3 regions of the Kaistia algarum genome follow, and region 1 is predicted to be linked to each of the others. Evidence: predicted binding sites of a transcription regulator. Region 1 holds the regulator's gene; each other region holds the start of a gene.
What was found. Region 1 encodes LexA, which represses DNA repair genes until DNA is damaged. Its sites were predicted from a motif close to TGTTCNNNNTGTGTTCNG; they were not measured.
Positions count from the first base shown of each region.

Region 2: the regulator LexA is predicted to act here: its motif matches at 4,916-4,933, upstream of OSH05_RS20740 (ATP-dependent helicase).
Region 3: the regulator LexA is predicted to act here: its motif matches at 2,945-2,962, upstream of OSH05_RS09895 (YifB family Mg chelatase-like AAA ATPase).

Region 1 covers NZ_JAPKNJ010000002.1:55,810-63,195, reverse strand. The annotation lists gene OSH05_RS13650 (efflux RND transporter permease subunit) at 1-17, opposite strand, end outside; gene OSH05_RS13645 (efflux RND transporter periplasmic adaptor subunit) at 69-1,265, opposite strand; gene lexA (transcriptional repressor LexA) at 1,579-2,277, shown strand; gene OSH05_RS13635 (ComEC/Rec2 family competence protein) at 2,271-4,553, opposite strand; gene gltX (glutamate--tRNA ligase) at 4,838-6,259, shown strand; gene OSH05_RS13625 (glutathione S-transferase N-terminal domain-containing protein) at 6,369-7,076, opposite strand; gene gatB (Asp-tRNA(Asn)/Glu-tRNA(Gln) amidotransferase subunit GatB) at 7,194-7,386, opposite strand, start outside.
Region 2 covers NZ_JAPKNJ010000003.1:526,712-534,097, reverse strand. The annotation lists gene OSH05_RS20755 (AsmA family protein) at 1-2,854, opposite strand, end outside; gene OSH05_RS20750 (FAD-binding oxidoreductase) at 2,918-4,333, opposite strand; gene OSH05_RS20745 (GlsB/YeaQ/YmgE family stress response membrane protein) at 4,498-4,755, opposite strand; gene OSH05_RS20740 (ATP-dependent helicase) at 4,966-7,326, shown strand.
Region 3 covers NZ_JAPKNJ010000001.1:2,037,916-2,045,301, reverse strand. The annotation lists gene OSH05_RS09905 (trimeric intracellular cation channel family protein) at 1-216, shown strand, start outside; gene OSH05_RS09900 (GNAT family N-acetyltransferase) at 220-1,080, opposite strand; gene OSH05_RS09895 (YifB family Mg chelatase-like AAA ATPase) at 1,363-2,895, opposite strand; gene OSH05_RS09890 (HNH endonuclease) at 3,082-3,777, shown strand; gene gshB (glutathione synthase) at 3,806-4,747, opposite strand; gene OSH05_RS09880 (YraN family protein) at 4,837-5,214, opposite strand; gene rsmI (16S rRNA (cytidine(1402)-2'-O)-methyltransferase) at 5,192-6,100, opposite strand; gene OSH05_RS09870 (penicillin-binding protein activator) at 6,299-7,386, shown strand, end outside.

The sequences.
Region 1 (7,386 bases):
AAGAACTTTGAGAACATGAAACCCGCCTGCGCTTGAAGGTCGTCGACCGGAGAGGCTCGATATGCGTCCTACGGATTGGGTGGCGGGGCTGCGTTTGTGGTCGCGGTGTTGGTGCTCATCGCGCCGTCCTGCGGATCGACCTTGCTGCCGGGAACGGCCCGCTGGTTGCCGCCGACGATCACCTTATCGTCGGCTGCGAGGCCCGACGTAACGACGCGAAGCTGGCCTTCTAGCTGGCCAGGCTCGACGACCTTCTGGTCGACCGTGTTGTCCTTGCCGAGGACCAGGACATAGCTGCCGACCTGGCTGGTCGAGATCGCCGTATCGTCGACCAGAAGCGCATTCTTCTGCGTCTGCAAGGGCACCCGCACCCGGGCGAAGAGGCCCGGCAGCATCGCGTAGTCCTTGTTGTCGAAGACGCCGCGAACCGACAGCGTGCCGGTGTTCTGGTCGAGCGTCGGGGCGATGTAGTCGATGACGCCCTTGTGCGGATAGCCGGTCTCGGTGGCCAACCCGATCTCGACCGGAATGTCATGGATGTCGCGCAACGTCTTGCCGCGCTTGGTCAATTGCTCCTTGATCAGAAGCACCTGGCGTTCATTGACGGTGAAATAGACATAGATCGGGTCCATCTGGACGATCGTCGCAAGCTTGGTCGGACCGCTATATCCGACCAGCGCGCCGACATCCTGGAGATGGTTGGAGACGATGCCGTCGAACGGCGCCTTGACCTCGGTGTAGCCGAGATTGATCGTCGCGACCTCGGCATCGGCCTGCGCCTGCTGCGTCGCGGCGATCGCCTGATCGAGCTGGGCCTTGGCGTCGTCGGCCTTGGCGACGGATGCGACCTGCTGCTGCACCAGCGTCGACTGGCGATTATATTCGAGTTGCTTGTTTTCCTGCGCCGCCTGGGCCGAGGCGACCGCCGCATTCGCCTGGTCGAGCTGAGCCTGATAGGTGTCGCGCTGTATGCCGAACAGCGTGGTACCAGCTTTCACAGTCTGGCCATCGACATAGTTGATCGATGTCAGGAAGCCCTGGACGCGCGCCGAGAGATCGACCTGGTTGATCGCCGTCGTATTGCCGGTGAGCTCCATATAGAGCGTCGCATCCTGCTGAAGCGGCGGAGCGACGGTCACCTTCGGCGGCGGCGGCGGCACATATTCATTCTTGTCGTTGCAGCTTGCGAGCGACAGAGCGGCCAGACCCGCCACGACCAGCGGGAGCCCGCCTGCCGGCTTCCGCCATTGTCCAATCTTGACCATCTGTCCCCTCAGCCTCGATTGCCCGACGCACGCATCCCTCAGCTCCGCCTGCTGCCGGCAGAGCCAGAATCTCGTTCCGATCCTGCCTCAGGCTCCGGCGCGACGCCATAGCGGGACGATCTAGTCCGGCGATTATTAAGGAGGTGTGGCATGCGGGCGATCCCTGGTCCGATTCCTGTCAATCCACGAAGATCGCGCCGCCAGCTTGCGGAACACATATAGAACATGTACTTTGTTCGCGGTTTGTACTTGATGATTCTTCGCCGAATCGCAGACCGTTCCGTATCCGGCAATTCGTGGCGTGGACCGACCAATGCTGACTCGCAAGCAGTATGAGCTCCTGATGTTCATCCATGAACGGTTGAAGGAGACGGGCGTGCCGCCTTCCTTCGACGAGATGAAGGATGCGCTGGACCTTCGGTCCAAGTCCGGCATCCATCGCCTGATCAAAGCGCTGGAGGAACGTGGCTTCATCCGCCGCCTGCCCAACCGGGCCCGCGCGCTCGATGTGGTCCGTCTGCCGGAGGCGATGGCGCCGACCATGCAGCGGCCCAAGCGAGCCGGCTTCTCGCCGAGCGTCATCGAAGGCAGCCTCGGCAAGATGCGGCAGACCGACAGCGACGTGCCGGAGCCAGTGATCGTTCCCGTTATGGGCCGCATCGCCGCCGGTGTGCCGATTTCGGCGATCCAGACACAGAGCCATTCGATCACCGTGCCGCCGGAAATGCTGGGTGGGGGCGAGCATTTCGCGCTGGAGGTTCGCGGTGATTCGATGATCGAAGCCGGCATCCTCGACGGCGACACGGTATTGATCCGCAAGACCGACGCGGCCGATTCGGGCGACATCGTCGTGGCTCTTGTCGACGAGGAGGAGGCGACGCTGAAGCGGCTGCGCCGACGTGGCGCCTCGATCGCGCTGGAAGCCGCCAATCCGGCTTATGAGACGCGCATATTCGGGCCGGACCGGATCCGCATCCAGGGTCGGCTGGTCGGCCTCCTGCGTCGCTACTGAGCCCCTGCCCCGCCGGTTTCGGGTTCGTCGTCGCCGTCATAGGGCGGCATCCACGGACGGCGGACACGCGGGAAGGCCGTCGTGACGAGAAATTCGGCGTCGAGCGGCGCCGGGCCCGCTCTTGGCTGCGGGCTTCCAGGTTCGGGTGCCGGAACGTCCTCGTCGTCGAGCGTATGGCGGACTGCGGAATCGTATTCCGTCGCCGCGGCGATGACCTTGTCGGCGGATGGCGGATCAGCGATGTTTCGGGTAGCGACAGGCCTCAGATCGAGCGCGATCGACCCGGATTGAGCGAGACGATCGCGGTCGATCGTTGCGACCTCGGCGGCGCAGCCCGTCGGTGCGGCGATGGGCGTTACGATGAGTACGGGGCTCCGGCAATCATCGGCAAACGCATCGCGCTCCAGCGCCAGTGCGACGAGCCGGCCATCCGGCATAGGCGCCACACATCCCGAGGCATCGCAGCGCGTCGCGGCCATGAGCGCCGGGTCCTTCGCCTCGCGACTGTCGCCATCGGCTCTCAGCCATATGCCGGCGATAAAAGGGTCGATCTTTCGCGCCAGGATCTGGTAGCTGCCATTGCCCGTGCGGATTGCGACCTGCCGCCCATCCGGAGCGATGATGATGTCCGACCGATGCGGATAGAGCGCCAGCGCGCCGCCGACCAGCATCGGCACCAGCCCGGCCAGGCGCCAGCGCTCCCGCATCAGCGCCAACCACAGGAAACCTGCCATGAAGACGAGCAGCGACGCCGCGGAAGGCATAGCCGCCGAGCCGGTCCCCTCCGACCAGTCGCTCACCGTCCGCGCCACGTCGGACATGCCGTCGATGCCGACGCCCATCACCCATAGAAACGGGGCCTCGAACCCGAACGGCATGGCGAGCACCGCGAGCAGCGCTAGCGGCATGACCAGGAAATCGACCAGCGGCATCGCCGCGACATTGGCGAGGATTGAGAGCGGCGCCATGCGCTGGAAGTGATAGAGCGCGAAGGGCGTGGTGCCGAGCCCGCCGAGCAGCGACGTTAGCGCCAATCCGCCGATAAGCAGCCCGAACCAGCGCAGCACCGAGCCGAAGCGCGAGTGCGAAACCGGTCGAAGCCCGCGCGGCCGCCGCGACAGCGCCTCGAAGCCGGCGACAAGCGCGATCGTCGCGGCGAAAGACATCTGGAATCCGGCCACCAGCAGGCTTTCGGGGCTGAGCGCCAGCACCACGAAGGCGCCGATCGCGACATTGCGCATGGAGATCGCCCGCCGGTCGACGAGGATCGCGAGGAAGACGACGCCGGTCATGATGAAGGAGCGCTGCGCCGCCACATCGAGGCCGGAAATCAGCAGATAGAAGAAGGTCACGCCGAGCGCGGCGAGAGCGGCCCATTTTTTGATCGGCCGGCGGAGCGCCAGCCCCGGAGAGAGCGCCAGTGCCGCCCGGACCGCCCAGAACACAAAGCCGGCGACGAGCACCATGTGGAGCCCGGACACGGACAGGACATGAGCCAGGCCCGATTGGCGCAGCGCATCTTCGCCTTCCTCGCTGATGCCGCCCGCATCGCCGATGACGAGCGCCGTGGCGATGCGGGCCGTATCGCCGGAAAGCGAGGCCCCAATGCGCGTGCGGATTGCCTCCCGCAGGGCCTCGAGCGGCATGGTCAGGCGGATCGAGAGGGGCGGTTCGCCAAGCTCGGCCGGGTTGACGCGGCCATAGGCGAAGCCCGTGCCGCCGATCCCGCCATAATAGGCCGGCAGGCCGAAATCATAGCCGCCGGGCATGGCTGGCCCGGAAGGCGGGCGCAACCGAGCCAGCAGCGTGACGCCCTCGCCAACGGCCGGCGCGCTGCCGCGCACCGTGGTGGTAACGCGCTCCGGCAGTGCAGCCAGTCCCCTGGCATCGAAGGAGACGACGCGAATCGTCAGGCGAAAGCCGCCGCGCCGCGCCTCCCGCGCCTCGACGAAGCCGGTGAGTGTGCCCGTCATCTGCCGTTCCAGCCGCGGCGCGGCCACATGATCGGTGCGAAGCTTGATCGTCGTCGCACCGGCCACTGCCATCGCGGCGACGAGCATCAGCCGAAAGAGCCCGGCTCGGCCGTGCCGCAGTTTCCAAGCAGCGACAGCCAGCGCGAGCGTCAGGATGGCGAGCGCAATACCGGAGGGCTCGGACGGCGCTGTGAAATAGACAAGTATTCCAGCGGCATAGGTTACGGCGAGCCAGAGAAAGCCGCGCCCCGTGTCGATTTCCCGCTCGAATACCGTCGCGACCCACATTCGAAAACGGGCCACATAGCCAGGCGGTGCGTGAGGAAAGGGGGGCCGACCGGAATCGTCGGCTGGTTCCGCGTCGCCCGGCGGAAACAGCCTCTCGTCCAGTTCCTCCGACCGCGGCCGTTCGCCTGCCATCGCCCCGTCTTTCGCCCTGACGCCGCTCCATGCTACATGAGCCGCCACATTCGGCGCCATGCCATACGCCCCCGTGCCATACGACCGCCATTTCCGCGGCCGATAGGCTCGGCTCGTTCTGGTCCGCTCCGCCCCCGCCCCCCATTTCCGTCCGTTCGGAAGGTTTCATGTCCAAACCGGTCGTCACCCGCTTCGCACCCTCGCCTACCGGCTTCCTCCATATCGGCGGCGGCCGCACGGCGCTGTTCAACTGGCTGTATGCGAAGCATACGGGCGGGACGATGCTGCTCCGCATCGAGGATACGGACCGCGAGCGCTCCACAGAGCCGGCAATCGCCGCGATCCTCGACGGGCTGAAATGGCTCGGCCTCGACTGGCAGGGCGAGACGATCTTCCAGTTCGCTCGCGCGCCGCGCCACCGTGAGGTGGTCGAGGAGTTGCTGGCCGTCGGCAAGGCCTATCGCTGCTATTGTACACCCGCCGAGCTCGACGCGATGCGCGAGAAGGCGCGCGCCGAGGGCCGTGCCCCGCGTTATGACGGCACCTGGCGCGACCGCGATCCGTCGGAGGCGCCGGCTGGCGTCGCCCCCGCGATCCGCATCAAGGCGCCGCTCGAGGGCGAGACGGTGATCGAGGACCGCGTGCAGGGCCGCGTCGTCATCCCGAACAAGGATCTCGACGACCTCGTCCTGCTGCGCTCGGATGGCAACCCGACCTATATGCTCTCGGTCGTCGTCGACGATCACGATATGGGCGTCACCCACATCATCCGCGGCGACGACCACCTCACCAATGCCGCGCGCCAGATGATCATCTATGGCGCCATGGGCTGGGAGGTGCCAGTCATGTCGCATATCCCGCTCATCCACGGTCCCGACGGCGCCAAGCTCTCCAAGCGCCACGGCGCGCTCGGCGTCGACGCCTATCGCGCCATGGGTTTCCTGCCGGAGGCGATGCGCAATTATCTCGTCCGCCTGGGCTGGGCGCATGGCGATGACGAGATCATGTCGCTGGAGCAGATGATCGAGTGGTTCGATGTCGACGATGTCGGCCGCTCGGCCTCGCGCTTCGATTTCGCCAAGCTAGAGAATCTGAACGGCCATTACATGCGAGCCGCGACCGACGATGCGCTCTATGCGAGCTTCGTCCAGACGCTGCCCTATCTGCCCGGCGGCGAGGCCATGCTCGCCCGGCTGACGCCGGAGCGAGCGGCGCAGCTGCGCGAGGCCCTGCCCGGCCTCAAGGAGCGGGCCAAGACGCTGATCGAGCTGAAGGACGGCGCAGCTTTCCTCTTCGCGGAGCGCCCGCTCGCCCTGGACGAGAAGGCGTCGACCATCCTCGACGCTGATGCGCGGGCGCTGCTCAAGGACCTGCACAGCCTGCTGTTGGCCGTCGAATGGACCGTCGAGGCGACGGAAGAGGCCGTGAAGGCGTTCGCGGAGGCGAAGGGGCTGAAGCTCGGCAAGGTGGCACAGCCGCTGCGCGCCGCGCTTACCGGCCGCTCGACCTCGCCCGGCATCTTCGATGTGCTGATCGTCCTCGGCCGCGAGGAAAGCCTCGGTCGCATCGCGGATCAGGCGAGGGGTTGATCGAAGCAGCCGACGAGGCTCGGGCTCGGCCCGTTCACAACACGTTCCAAACAAAACGCCCGGGTCAATCGCCCGGGCATTTTTCTGTTCGATGACCGTGCCGCGCGGCTCAGTTGCCGCGCTGGCCGAACAAGACCTTCTGGGCTTCCTTGTCGTCGGCGACGCTGACCGGCACCACCGGCGCCTTGATCGCCATGCCGCGCTGCACGCCCGGACGCGCGTTCAGGAGATCGATCCAGCGCTTGACGCTCGGGAAGTCCGACGTGTCGAACTGCTGGGTCTCCCAGCCGGCCGCCCAGCTAAAGATGGCCATGTCGGCGATCGAATAATCGTCGGCCACATATTCATGAGTTGCGAGGCGCTTGTTGAGCACGCCGTAGAGACGGTGCGTCTCGTCCTGATAGCGCTTGGTCGCATAGGGAATGCGCTCGGGCGCGTAGACGGAGAAATGGTTGCGCTGGCCGAGCATCGGCCCGAAGCCGCCCATCTGCCACATCAGCCATTCTTCGACGGCAACGCGCTTGCGCTCGTCCGCCGGATAGAAGCGGCCGAACTTCCGGCCCAGATATTGGAGGATGGCACCCGACTCGAAAACGGAGATCGGCTTGCCGTCAGGCCCCTCGGGATCGACGATCGCCGGCATCCGGTTGTTCGGCGAAATCGCCAGGAATTCCGGTCTGAACTGCTCGCCCTTGCCGATATTCACAAAGTGGATGCTGTAAGGAATATCGAGTTCCTCCAGCATGATAGAGACCTTCTTGCCATTCGGCGTCGGCCAGAAATGAAGCTCGATCGGCTGGGTCTGCTGCACCGGCATGAAATTACCTCTACGGCGTCAAGGAAAGACCGGCGCAAAGGCGCCGGTCGAGAACGGACGGTAACATTAGATCTAGGCATCGCCGCGACCGGTGCAAGGGCGCCGCGCGGCAGCGCTCTATTCGAGGCCTAGCTTCTTCTTCAGGATGTCGTTGACGACCTGCGGATTGGCCTTGCCGCCCGAGGCCTTCATGATTTGGCCGACGAACCATCCGGATAGAGTCGGCTTCAGCTTCACCTGCTCGACCTTGTCGGGGTTGGCGGCGATGATATCGTCGACGACCTTCTCGATCGCACCTGTATCTGTCACC
Region 2 (7,386 bases), on a different contig from region 1:
CCGACAGGTCCATCTTGCCATCCGCGACCGAGCGGCCGTCGCGCTGCCAGGCGAGTTCGGCAAGATCGGCGCCCTGCACCGAGAATTGCGCCGCAACACTGGCATCGCCGCCCGGATTCTGGATCGAGAGTGAGCCATTCGCCGTCCCACCGGCGAGGTCGGACTTCGTCAGCTGGAGTTCCGCGCGACCGCCCGAAATCTTGACGCCGAGCGCCGCGTTGGCGAGCGTCAAGCCATCGGCGACGGCAAGGCGGTCAGCGTTGAACGTCAGCGCGACGTCGAAGCCGTCGATCGTCGGCGTCCCGAACGAAGTCTTCGACCACGGACCTGAGAGATCGTCCCCATCGGCGGGGAGGCCGAGCGCAAGGCGTGTCGGAAAGGCGAGATCGGCGCTGTCGAGGTCGACGGTTCCCGAAAGCTGCCAGCGCCCGGCCACAGGCGCAAGTTCGACGCTGCCGCTCGCAAGCGAACCCGCGATCTTCGCATCGCGGAAAGTCGCCTGGACGCCGGTACCGGCGACGTCGACCGCTGCGGTGAGCGCCAAGGGCCGCGCCGGCTCGGCACTCGGCAGGCCGCCGATAGCCAGGCCGAGCGCCGGGTTGAGATCATTGCCAGAAAGGTCGAGCTTGCCATGAGCGGCCAGCTTCGCATTCACGTCGACACCGAGCCGCCCGTCAAAACTGTAGTCGAGCCCGGCGAAGGTGCCGCCAAAGGCGACCGGAACGCCATCGGCCAACGCGCCGCCACCCCCGGGCTCCATCTTGAGAATGAAGGGCCCAGCAACGCCCAGAGGCGGACTGGCATAACCGACCTGCCGCAGCACCTGGCTGGAATCATCATTCTTCACCAGCGCGGAAACCTTGACGACGCCGCTCTGCCAATCGGCTGGCCGGCCGTTCCAGCCCAGCGCCACATCTAACGTCGTTCCCGCGAGGCTGCCATTCAGCCTGAGATTGGCATTGGTGCCGCCGTCCACCGCCTGAGCCGTCACATTCGCCTGCAGATCCGCCGGACCGAGATCTGCCGAGGCGACGGTGAGCCAGCGGGACAGCTGCGTGTTTGGCAAGAGCCGCAGGGCAAGATCGGCGACGCCGCCAAGCGCTGCGGCCTTGAGCGTCACCGAGACCTGCCCGCTCGGGGCGGTGGCAAGGTCTTCGATCCGGCCGTCCGCGGCGACCGAAGCGCCGGCGACATCCTCGATCGTCAGCTTGCGAACGTTCAATATACCGTTTGCGTAGCTGCCATCGGCGAAGACCTTCGAGAATATCGTGTCGTCGGCGACCAGCGTGCCGGCCGCGATCTTGATAGAGATCGCATCAGCAATCCCGCCCGGATCGGATGGGTTGCGGCCGGCGAAGATCCCGGTCAACGCGGCGATCTGGTCATAGTCGAAGCGATCTGCCTTGACGTCGATGGCAAGATCGCGACGACCGCCATTGGTCCCGGTCTCCCAGCGAAGACTGCCGCGCAGGCTCGATCCGCCCAGCTTGGCCGACACGTTGGAGATATCGAAGGCGCGCGGCGAAACGGAAAGCTGTCCCGACATATCGAAAGGCTGGAGCGGCCTGCTGTTCGCCTCGTCGCCGCCGCGCCACCAGGACGCGAAGATTGACGGTTGGTCGGAAGCGAGTCGCACACCGCCGGCGAAGCTCGGCACCGGGGCGCTACGCAATACGCCGTCGCCGGTGAGCCGCGTGCGGCCGGGAAGATCGGCGCCGAACTCCTCGATCTTCCAGCCGCCGTTCACCGTCGAGGCGTCAAAGCGCAGGTTCTGGATCACCGAGCCGCCGACGATGACGCCGGGTATATCGAAGCCGATCCTGCCAGGGATGGATGGCGTCGGCAGGCCGGAAAGCGCTCCCACCAGCGAGGCGATGGCCTGGTCGATATTGGCCGGCTGGTTCGGGCCCTTGCCGATGGCCCGGTCGAGGTCGAGCTGCCGCGACTTCAGTACCGCATCGAAGCGCATCGCGGTGCCGAGATCGATCGATGCCGAGCCGGCAAGGCCATAGGGGCGATCCTCCCGCCCGGCGACCAGGGCCAGTTCCGGCACGAGCAACATAGAGGGCCGGAGATCGAACTTGCCGCTTGCCCGCCATCCGGGCGGCTGCCCCTTGGCGGTGTCGCCATCGGCGGCAATCCGCGCCAGCGAGAAGCCGCCGTTCCAGAGGATGCCCTTGTCATCGAGGCTGACATCGCCCTCCGCGCCGAAAGCGATCGGGACCGAGGCTGGATTGGCCTCGACCTTGACCCGCAGCGTGCCGTTTTCGGCGAGGCGTCCCGTCGCGACGCGGAAAGCGGTCTGCCTCCCCTCGACCTCGGCCCCGCCCTCGACCTTCCAGGGGCCGAGCAGCGAGCGCGCATCCAGCGTGGCGTTGACGTTGGAAACAGCGACGACCCGGCCCGAGCGGCTGTCGAGATAGGAAAGCGAACCATCCGTGATCTCGACGCGCTGCAGGCTGACGGCGTCGGGATCGAGCGCCTTCGAGGCTTCGGAGCGCTTCAACCAGTCGATCGAGCCGTCATCATTGATGGTGACGTCAAGCTGCGGCCGCTCGATCGTCATGTCGACGACCCTGAACGTTCCGGTCAGAAGCGGAATCAGATCGACATGAACGGAGAAGCGGGCGACGCGCATCATCGGCTCGTCCGCGGTGCCGCCGATCTTGACGTCGGTGAAGGTCAGCCACGGGGTCGGAATCAGCGAGGCATCCGCCGATCCGAGAACCTGGACCGGCTGGCCGAGAATCTTCTCCGCCTCTCGCTCGAAGGTCGAGCGATAGGCGTTCCAGTCGATGAACCAGGGCACGACGAGCGCCGCCACGAGGACGGCAATGATGAACCCGCCGAGGATCAGGTACAGCTTGTTCAGGGTAGCCTCTCCGTCGCTCTCGGCCGCGTCATGGACCGGGAACTATCATGGATCGGGAAAGATCTTGCAGGGATTGAGAATTCCGAGCGGATCGAGCGCATTCTTGATCGCCCGCATGATCGGCAATCCACTCGGGTGCTCAAGCTCCATATATTTGCGCTTGCCCTGGCCGATGCCGTGCTCGCCAGTGCAGGTGCCCTCCATGGCGATGGCGCGCTCGTTGAGCCGGCCGACAAAATGCTCGGCCGCGGCGACTTCGGCCGCATTCTCGATGTCGATAAGCAGCTGGACGTGAAAATTGCCGTCGCCGACATGGCCGACGATCGGCGCGATCAGTCCGCTCTCCTCGATGTCGGCCGTCGTCTCGGCGACGCATTCCGCCAGCCGCGAAATCGGCACGCAGACATCCGTCGCAACCACGGAAGCGCCGACGCGCAACCCCTTGGCCGCGAAATAGGCCTCATGGCGCGCATGCCAGAGCTTGGAGCGGTCCTCCGGCCGGGTGGCCCAAGCGAATTCGCCGCCACCAAGCGAGGCCGCGATCTCGCCGAACAGCTCGGACTGCTCCTTGACCGAGGCGCTGGAGCCATGGAACTCGACGAACAGATGCGGCGTCTCCTTGAGGCCGAGCTTGGAGAGATCATTGGTGGCGCGGACCATCAGCGCGTCGAGCAGTTCGATGCGTGCTACCGGGATGCCGCTCTGGATGGTCAGGATGGTCGCGTTGCAGGCGTCCTCGACGGTCGGGAACGAGCAGACGCCGCCTGCGATCGCTTCCGGAATGCCATGCAGGCGCAAGGTCAGCTCGGTGATGATTCCAAGCGTTCCCTCAGAACCGATAAGAAGCCGAGTAAGATCGTAGCCGGCCGAACTCTTCTTGGCCCTTCCCGTCGTCTTGACGATCGCGCCATCGGCCATCACGGCGGTCAGATTAATGACATTGTCGCGCATCGTGCCGTATCGCACGGCGTTGGTGCCGGAGGCGCGCGTCGCCGCCATGCCGCCAAGGCTGGCATTGGCACCGGGATCGATCGGGAAGAACAAGCCCTGGTCGCGCAGATGGTCGTTGATCTGGTGTCGCGTCACGCCCGCCTCGATCGTGCAATCGAGGTCTTCTGCCCGAACGGCGAGAATGCGGTTCATGCCCAAGAGGTCGATCGAGATACCCCCCTTCGGGGCGTTGACATGGCCTTCAAGGCCAGTGCCGGTGCCGAACGGGATGACGGGAACGCGCGCCTCGGCGCAGATGCGCACGATTTCCGCTACTTCCTCTGTCGACTGGGCGAAGACGACGGCATCGGCCGGCTCGTTCGGCAGCCAGTTCGTCGTGTTCGCGTGCTGACGGCGGATCTCCGCCCCTTGCGACAGGCGATCCCCGAACCGGGCCTTCAGCTGACCCAGAACGCCGGGCAGCCCATCCTCGCCACGCCCGCTATCCTTGCGCAGCGCCGAAACAACCATTGCCTATGCCTCCGCTGAAATTCGCGGCCGCCGGCCACGCGAAGGGCAAGGTAGCAAAACCATCCTGCTGCGCCAAAGACTTCCTCGACTTTTCCGCTTGCGTCGAAGGGTCCTGACGCGCTCCGCCCCCGGGCGCGGGCGGAGCGAACCATAAAAGCGGAGCCTCAGGCGGCTCGGCGGACGAAACGCAACAGGACAAGCACGATGATCGCACCGATCGCCGCCGCGATGATCGAGCCTATGATGCCGCCGCCGAGACTGATTCCAAGGGTCGGAAACAGCCAGCTGGCGACAAGCGCGCCAATGATTCCAACGATGATGTTGCCGATGAGGCCGAAGCCGGCGCCCTTGACGATCTGGCCGGCGAGCCAGCCCGCGATCGCGCCGATGATGATTGCAATGACGAGCCCCGTGAGGTCCATGCGCAGTCCTCCTTGTAACGAATCGCTCTCCAAGCGGGCGAAACGCCATGAAAGAGTTCGCCTGCTGCGACAAATCGTCAAGGCAATCGGCTTGCCGGCGAAGGGGCGTCCCGCCACGACGGGGACGAAATCGCCGCAAAGCTGGAACCGAAGCGGCGCTCGGTCCATATTTGTTCTCATGAATCTTTCTTCGAATCGACTGCAGCGCTGATGGCATCCTCCTCCGATCCCTCCGCGCCCGGCATCCGCCCCGGCGGCATAGCAGCCCGGGCGCTCGGCGCGCGCGCGCCGGCCGCTGCGCCTGACTATGTCGTGCGGCTCAACCCCGAACAGCGCCTCGCCGTCGAGACGACGGAGGGTCCCGTCCTGGTGCTCGCCGGCGCGGGCACGGGCAAGACGCGCGTGCTGACGACGCGGATCGCCCATATCCTCGCCAGCCAGAAGGCGTGGCCGAGCCAGATCCTCGCCGTCACCTTCACCAACAAGGCGGCGCGCGAGATGCGCCATCGCATCGGCGATTTGATCGGACCCTCGGTCGAGGGCATGAACTGGCTGGGCACGTTCCACTCTATCGGCGTCAAGATCCTGCGCCGCCACGCCGAACTCGTCGGCCTCAAGTCGAACTTCACCATCCTCGACACCGACGACCAGGTCCGGCTGATGAAGCAGGTGATCCAGGCCGAGGGCATCGACGAAAAGCGCTGGCCTGCCAAGCAGTTGGCCGGTCTTATTGATTCGTGGAAAAACCGCGGTCTGATACCGAAGGATGTTCCGCCCGGCGAAGGCGGTGGCTTTGCTGCCGGCAAGGGCGTCCGGCTTTATGCCGCCTATCAGGAGCGGCTCAAGGTCCTCAACGCCTGCGATTTCGGCGATCTGCTGCTCGAGAATCTGCGCCTGTTTCGCGAGCATCCTGACGTACTCAAGGAATATCACGAGCGCTTCCGCTACATGCTGGTCGACGAATACCAGGACACCAACGTCGCCCAATATCTCTGGCTGCGGCTGCTGGCGCAGGGGCGGCGCAACATTTGTTGCGTCGGCGACGACGACCAGTCGATCTATGGCTGGCGCGGCGCCGAGGTCGACAACATCCTGCGCTTCGAGAAGGATTTTCCGGGCGCCGTCGTCATCCGCCTCGAACGCAATTACCGCTCGACCGGCCATATCCTCGGCGCGGCCTCGCATCTGATCGCCCACAATGAGGGCCGGCTCGGCAAGACGCTGTTCACGGACGCGAATGATCCCGACGCCGCCAAGGTGCAGGTCGCCTCATCCTGGGATTCGGAAGAGGAGGCGCGCGCCATCGGCGAGGAGATCGAGGCGCTGCAGAAGAACGGTCATGCGCTGAACGAGATGGCGATCCTGGTGCGCGCCTCGTTCCAGATGCGCTCATTCGAAGACCGCTTCATCACTCTCGGTCTCCCCTACCGCGTCATCGGCGGCCCGCGCTTCTATGAGCGCGCCGAGATCCGCGACGCGCTGGCCTATTTCCGCATCGTCGTGCAGCCGGCCGACGACCTCGCCTTCGAGCGCATCGTCAACACGCCGCGCCGCGGCATCGGCGAGACGACGGTACGCCTGCTCTATGACCACGCCCGCTCGCGCCAGATTCCGATCGTGCAGGCAGCCGAGGAACTGACGCAGACTTCCGAAATCGCTGCTAGAACGCGCACGGCGCTGCGCGACCTCATCGCCTCGATCGCGCGCTGGCGCTCCAACCTTGGTGCGATCAAGCACACGCAGCTCGCCGAGACGATCCTGGACGAGAGCGGATACACGGAGATGTGGCAGCAGGACCGCTCCGCCGATGCGCCGGGGCGGCTGGAGAACCTGAAAGAGCTGATCCGCTCGATGGACGAATTCGAGTCGCTCGAAGCCTTCCTGGAGCACATCGCGCTCGTGATGGACCGGGATTCGGCCGAGAACAACGATTCCGTCTCGATCATGACGCTGCATTCGGCCAAGGGTCTCGAATTCGAGACGGTCTTCCTGCCCGGCTGGGAGGAAGGACTCTTCCCCCACCAGCGCGCCCTCGATGAGAGCGGCCGAGCCGGCCTCGAGGAAGAGCGCCGCCTCGCCTATGTCGGCATCACAAGGGCGAAGAAGCGCGCGCTGATCTGGTTCGCCTCGAACCGCCGTATCCACGGCCTCTGGCAATCCAATGTCCCCTCGCGCTTCCTCGACGAATTGCCAGAGAAGCACGTCGCGGTCGTCGAGCAGACATCGAGCTATGGCGGCTACAATGTCGGCGGCGTCGGCAACTACGGCGCCAGCCGGTTCGACCGCGCCGACCCCTTCGCCAACACCTATTCGACCCCCGGCTGGCAGCGCGCCCAGAAGAACCGCACGGCCGGCACCAAAAGCCAGTCCTATTCAGCCTCCCGGATGATCGAAGGCGAACTCATCGCCAAATCGACCACACCGCAATCCGACTATTCGGTCGGCGAGCGCGTCTTCCACCAGAAATTCGGCTATGGCGCGATCACCGAGATCGAAGGCAACAAGCTGACGGTAGATTTCGAAAAGGCAGGGACGAAGAAGGTGGTGGATAGTTTTGTTACGCGGGGGTGAGGCGTGGTCGTGCTGGACCCGCACTGTCGACTTGGCTTTATGATCCGTTCCTGGTTGTGG
Region 3 (7,386 bases), on a different contig from region 1:
GAGCCGTCGGTGCTCCTGCGCAAGGAGATCTATGTGACGGCGACGCTGGCCGGCGCGGCGTTCTTCGTCATCGCCGTTCGAACCGGCCTGCCCTTCTGGCCCGCGGCGTTTGGCGGCTCGCTCATCGCGTTTGCCATTCGCGCCGGCGCGCTTGCCTTCGGCTGGACCTTGCCGGGATATCGCTCGCGGCCGGGCCGCGACTTTCCCCCGCGCTGATCCTCAGGCGGCGTAGCGTGTTGCGTCGACGCCGTAATGATTGACGTAGCGCTCGCTGATCGCGCTGACGGGCAGCACGATCATGACGTCTGTGGTCCCGAACTGGCGGTCGATCACGGCGCCCTCGCCGACATAAGCGCCGATCCGCAGATAGCCCTTGATCAGCGGTGGCAGCGCGTGAAGCGCCGCCTTCATGTCGATCGCCTCGCGCGGCAGGCGGTCCATGGCCACATGTCGGCCTGGCAGTGCCGCGACGCGCCATTCGCCTGGCGCCCGGGCATGGTGGTGCAGGAAGGAGAGCGGCAAAGCGAGGCGATCCGGGTCGGTGCCTTCGAGCGAGGCGCAGCCGACCATGACGTCCATCCCGTGGTTGCGGACATAACTCCAGATGCCGTGCCACAGCAGCTCGACCGTCCGCTTGGTGCGGTAGGGCGGCAGCACGCAGGAACGGCCGAGTTCCAGGAATTTGAGGCCGGAATGGCGCGCCACGAGAGGCCCGACATCGAACTCGTTCGACGTGTAGAACCCGGAATAGCGCGCGGCCACATCCTGGCGCAGCAGTCGATAGGTTCCCACAATTGCCGGCTCGCCGGACTTCGTCATCGTGTCGTGATCGATGACGAGGAGATGGTCGCAGATCGCGTCGAAAGCATCGCGGTCGCGGCGCGACATCTGTGTCTGGATATCGGCGATCGCCGACAATTCCTCATAGAAGACCTTGAAGCGCAGCTTCTGCGCCTTCTTGATCTCGCGTGACGTGGCGGCCAGCCGCACTTCGAGCGATCCGAGCCGCCCGAGCGTCTCCGGCATAGCGGACGCCAGTCGAAGTCCCTTCGGCATAGTCAGCTTCAGCCCGTGCAGCATCCGTCGCGAAAAGTCCGGCAGCGACGCGATGGGCGATGGGAAGGTCGTGCCCCGCTCGCCGCTTCGTGCGTCGCCATGCTTGACCATATCACGATCCTCCCCCGCCGATCACCCCGCCGCGCCCGCGCGTCAAATCATGATCCGGGGTAGTTTAATCATGCAATTCATACAGTTTGGTGACGAAGCGTTTTCACCCGGCGCCGGAATCGCAGGCAAGCGCGACCGCGCGGCGCAGCGAATCAGTACCGGCTTGGTGATGGCGAGGTCGGCGTCGGCCTCGGGTCACGCCGCGGCGAGCAGCCTCTCGCCCGAGCTGCGATAGCCGAGCGCCTCGGCGAGATGGATACGGCCGACCTGGGCCGCGCCGTCGAGATCGGCGATGGTGCGCGCCACTTTGAGCACCCGGTGATAGCCTCGCGCCGAGAGCTTCATCCGGCTCGCTGCTTCACCGAGCAGGGCTTGGCCGCCGGCATCCGGCTCGGCGATCGCCTCCATCAGCGAGGACGGGCAGCGCGCATTGGTGACGAAGCTGCCATTGCCGAGTGCTGCATAGCGCTCGGCCTGGATCTCCCGCGCCAGCGCGACACGCCCCGCGACCGTCGCGCTTGTCTCCGAGCGGCCGGGCTGGATCAGGTCGGAAGCCATGACGGAAGGGACCTCGATCCGGAGATCGATCCGGTCGATGAACGGCCCGGAGAGGCGTTCCTGATAATCGGACGCGCAGCGCGGCCCGCGCCGGCAGGTGTGTCCCGGCTCGCCGGCCATCCCGCAGCGGCAGGGATTCATCGCCGCGACCAGCTGGAAATGCGCCGGATAGGAGACGCGGTGATTGGCCCGCGCAATGATCGCCTCGCCGCTCTCCAGCGGCTGGCGCAGCGAATCGAGCACCTGCGGCGAGAATTCCGGCAGTTCGTCGAGAAAGAGCACGCCGTGATGGGCGAGCGACACCTCGCCGGGCCGGATGCGCAAGCCTCCGCCGACCATGGCGGCCATCGAGGCCGAATGATGTGGTGAGCGGAAGGGGCGCCGATCGGTCAGCTTGCCGCCGACCAGTTCGCCGCCGATCGAGGCGACCATCGACACTTCGAGCAGTTCGCGCGGCGAAAGCGGCGGCAGGATCGAAGGCAGGCGGCTCGCCAGCATCGACTTGCCGGAACCGGGTGGCCCCGTCATCAGCAAATTGTGCCCGCCAGCCGCTGCGATCTCCAGCGCGCGCTTGGCCAGTTCCTGCCCCTTGACGTCGGCCAGGTCGGCCAGATGCGGCGGGTCGCCCATCAGCGCCGCGATCGGACGCGACAATATCTGCGTGCCCTTGAAATGATTGGCGATGGCGATGAGGCTGCGCGGGGCCAAAATGTCGAGCGCGCCGCTCGCCCAAGCCGCTTCCGGCCCGGCGGCGGCCGGGCAGATCAGCCCGCGGCCGAGCGCATTGGCGCCGATCGCCGCCGGCAGGACGCCGGCAACCGTCGTGATCGTGCCGTCGAGCGCCAGTTCGCCGAGCACGACATAGTCGCGGAGCTGCTCGCCCGGAATGGCACCGAGCGCCGCCATCAGCGCCACCGCGATCGGCAGATCGTAATGGCTGCCTTCCTTGGGCAGGTCCGCCGGGGCGAGATTGACGATGACGCGCTTCGGCGGCAGGGCGAGGCCGGAGGCATGCAGGGCCGAGCGCACCCGCTCGCGACTCTCGGCCACGGTCTTGTCCGGCAGGCCGACGATCAGGAAGCCCGGCAGGCCCGGGACGATCTGGACCTGCACGTCGACGGGAACCGCCTCGATCCCCTGGAACGAAACCGTCGTGACATGCGCAACCATCGGTAAGCCCCCTGTTGCAGGAAGCTTAAGCGAAACGGCAACGCTCGACAAGAACAGGAAGGGAACAAAAATCGCGCGTCAGTTGCCGCGCGGTTGTGCACGGTTGAAAAGCGTTCACCTTTTGGTCGAACGAAATTGGGGCAATGCTATTATAGCGGTATCAGCACAGCTGGCGTGGAGGGCTGCGTGATCACAAGATATCGAAGAAGGATCCCTGCTGACGTGGCGAGAAAACTACGTCAGGAGGCAGGGTTCGGGTGCGCCAAATGCGGCCATCCGTACTTAGAATATCATCACATCGTCCCCTGGCGAGACGACCAGCATTATCGAGTCGAGGATATGGTGGCGTTATGCGCCAACTGCCACGCAAATATCGATGTCTACAGAGCGGATAGGCAATATCAATTAAAATATAAACCAAAGAATATCGTAGAGGATCGGGTCCAAGGATTCCTTGATTTTGACAAACGAGACCTAATTTTTCGCGTTGGGGGAAACTGGTTTGAAAATGTCGATACAATGATCCAATTTCGCAATACACCGATCGTATCCGCAAGGATAATCGACAATCAAGCCCGCGTTTCATTAAATCTATTCAACAGTGCAGGACGTCTTGTCTTGCAGGTGGTGGACAATGAAATAGCGCTTCGAGCGAGTACTTTCTGGGATTTTGAATGTCGCCAGGGTGTCGCGATTGCGCGATCAGCGACAAGGAGTATCGCGCTTCGGATGGATTTCCAAGGAAATGAGGCATCGATAGAAGGCGAAATATGGATGGGGGGTAAGGCAGTACGGCTGGGTCGCGAAGAAACAAGTGTGGGCACGAATACTCTTCGGAACAATAGGATCGTCGGGTCGCGAGTGGGTATTCAGATCGGGTGAGCCGCACCCATGCGCAAGACTCGCCAAATCACCTTTTGGCTTCGATCGCGTCCCAGAGCAGCGCGGCGATGTCGGCGCCGCCGAAGCGCTTCACTTCGCGGATGCCGGTCGGCGAGGTGACGTTGATTTCAGTCATGGAGTCGCCGATGACGTCGATCCCGACGAAGAGGAAGCCGCGCGCCTTCAGCGCCGGGCCGATCGCCTCGCAGATCTCGCGGTCGCGCCGTGTGATCTCGATCGGCTCAGGCCGGCCGCCGACATGCATGTTGGAGCGCGATTCACCGTCCGCCGGCACGCGGTTGATGGCGCCCACGGCCACGCCGTCGACGAGGATGATGCGTTTGTCGCCGGCCCGCACCGCCGGAAGATAGCGCTGCACGACATAGGGCTGGGCGCGATAGGCGGCGCCGAATATCTCCAGCAGCGAGGCGAGGTTCTGGTCGCCCTCGGAGAGACGGAAGACCCCGGCGCCGCCATTGCCATAGAGTGGCTTGATGATGATGTCGCCATGCTCATGCCGGAACAGGCGGATCTCCTCCGGGTCGCGCGAAATCAGCGTCGGCGGCATCAGGTCCGGGAATTCGGTGACGAAGATTTTCTCCGGCGCGTTGCGCACATTGGCCGGATCGTTGACGACCAGCGTCTTCGGATGGATCCGCTCCAGAAGATGCGTCGTCGTGATGTAGCCCATGTCGAAGGGCGGATCCTGGCGCAGCAGCACGACGTCGAAGGTCGAAAGATCGGTCCGCTCGGTTTCGCCGAGCGAAAAATGGTCGCCGGGAATATCGCGGACGGAAACGCTCTCCAGCCGCGCCTCGACCCGCCCATTGCGCAGCGACAGCCGCTCCGGGGTGTAATGGAACAGCTTGTGGCCGCGTTTCTGCGCTTCCAGCATCAGGGCGAATGTCGAGTCGCCTTTGATGTTGATGCTGGCGATGTGGTCCATCTGGACGGCGACGGAAAGCGACATGGCGAACCCTCGTTTCGCAAGGCCGGCGCGATCGCGCCGGTGCTGGAAGCCTTATGTCGTGTGAGAGGCCGTCTACGCAATCCCGGCCGTCAGCGATCGAGCGAGAAAGCGTCGCGCAGATGATGTGGCCAGCGCCGCGGCGCCAGGGCCACGACATCGAAGCGCACGCCGAAATCCGCAGTTGCCGGACGGCTGGCGATGAACCAGTCCGCCGCGCGCAGGATGCGCCGCCGCGCTGTTGGCGAGACGGCTGAGATCGCCTCATCCGCTGTGCGGCGAGCCTTGACCTCGACGAACACGAGCAGCCGGCCACGCCGCATGACGAGATCGATCTCGCCGACCGGCGTCTTGAATCGACGGGCAATCAGCCGGTAGCCCTTCAGTTGGAGGTAGAGCGCCGCGAGCGTCTCCGCTCGGTGACCCTGCCGTTCGGCGGCGCGGCGATCACGCGCCATCGTCCGGGTCATCCTTCAGCTCCAGCGCGCGTTGATAGAGATCGCGGCGGGAGAGGCCGGTCGTCTCGGCGGCGAGCTTCGCCGCCTCCTTGAGCGGATGCTCAGCCAGCAGGCCGATCAGGAGACTGTCGACGTCATCGGCCTCCGGTATCGCGGCGACCGGCGGGCCGGCGAGGATGACGATCTCGCCCTTCGGGTCCGGGCCGGCGGCGAATTCGGCGGCGAGCGAACCCAGCGTCCCGCGCTTCACCGTCTCGAATGCCTTGGTGAGCTCGCGGGCGACCACGGCGGGGCGGTCCGCTCCCAGCACGACGGCCATGTCGGCGAGCGCATCGGCGGTGCGGTGCGGCGATTCGTAGAAGACGAGCGTCGCCGGTGTCGCGGCGAGTTCGGCGAGCCGCTTCCGCCGCCCGACGGTGCGCGTCGGCAGGAAGCCGGCGAAGAGGAAGGCATCGGTCGGCAGCGCGGCGGTGACGAGCGCGGAAAGGAGCGCCGATGCGCCGGGCACGGGAAAGACGGGATGGCGCGCCTCCACCACAGCGCCGACGAGACGGAAGCCTGGATCGGAAAGCAGCGGCGTCCCGGCATCGCTGACCAGCGCCACTACCTTGTTCTCGGCCAGCGCGGCGAGGATGCGGGGCCGCTGCTGCTCGGCATTGTGCTCATGATAGGGAAGCAGTGGCGCCTTGATGCCATAGTGACGGGTGAGCACCGCCGTGACCCGCGTATCCTCGCAGGCGACCAGATCGGCGCATGCCAGCGTCCCGAGCGCGCGGATGGTGATGTCCTTGAGATGGCCGATCGGCGTCGAGACGATATAGAGCCCCGGCGCGAGCGGCGGCGCCGGCAGGACGTGGCCGTCGATCGAAAAGCTGCGCGCCTCCGTGAGCATGCTCATCGAAGGCCTGTGACCGCAGCGGCGGCGTGGTAGCGATGCGACAGAAAGAGAGAAAACAAGGGCAAGGCTCGCTTTTCGCCCCTGAATAGCCCAGAAGGCTGGGCTATGGCTACCGTAAGGGGAAGCCGGGGGCAAATGGTGAGCAAGGTGGAGCGGAACGGATTGGCTGGAAGGACAGGTATTTCGAGGCGCGGCCTCATGGCCGCTCTGGCCTCTACCGGATTGCTTTCCGCCTGCACATCGCCGGTTTCGACATCGGAGGGCGGACCGGCGACATCGGCGCTCCCGATCCCCGCGACCGGGGAGGTGCTCGGCAATGGCAGCGTCCGCGTGGCTCTGATCGTCCCCGCGACGGCGACCGGCAATGCCGGTGCCATCGCTTCGAACCTGAAGAATGCCGCTGATCTCGCCCTGCGCGAGTTCCAGGGTGCCAATCTGCAGATTCTGGTCAAGGATGACCGCGGCACGCCCGAAGGCGCCCGTGCCGCCGTGTCGGAGGCGATCCAGCAGGGCGCCTCGCTGATCCTCGGGCCGCTCTTCGCCCCGTCGGTCGGCGCGGCGGCGGCGATCGCGAGGCCCGCCGGCATTCCGGTGATCGCGTTCTCGACCGATACCACCGTTGCCTCTCGCGGCGTCTATCTTCTGAGCTTCCTGCCGCAGAGCGATATCGAGCGGATCGTTTCCTTCGCCGGCATGCGCGGCAAGCATGCGATCGCGGCGCTGCTGCCCGCCAATGGCTATGGCACCGTCGTCGAGGCCGCCTTGCAGAAGGTAGCGACCGTCAACAACAGCCATATCGTCGCCATCGAGCGCTATCAGCTCGACCGTGTCTCGATGCAGGTGCAGACCGAGGCGATCGTGCCGGTGTTGCAGAAGCGCCAGGCCGACGCGCTGCTCCTTCCCGATGCGGGCGATGCGGCGCCGTTCCTGGCCCAGATCCTCTCGGCGCAGAATATCAAGCCCGGCGATATCCAGATCCTCGGCTCCGGCCAGTGGGATGATCCGCGCATCCGCTCGGAAACGGCGCTTCGCGGCGCCTGGTATCCCGCGCCCGACAAGACGACCTATGATGCCTTTGCCGCCCGCTACCAGGCCGCTTTCGGCGCGGCGCCGCTCCGGGCCGCCTCGCTGGCCTATGATGCGGTCAGCCTGGCCGCCGGGCTCGCATCTCGTTATGGCCAGCAAGCCTTCACGGCCCAGACGATCACCAACCCGAACGGCTTTCTCGGTGTCGATGGCGCCTTCCGCTTCCTGCAGGACGGCACCAACCAGCGTGGGCTCGCCGT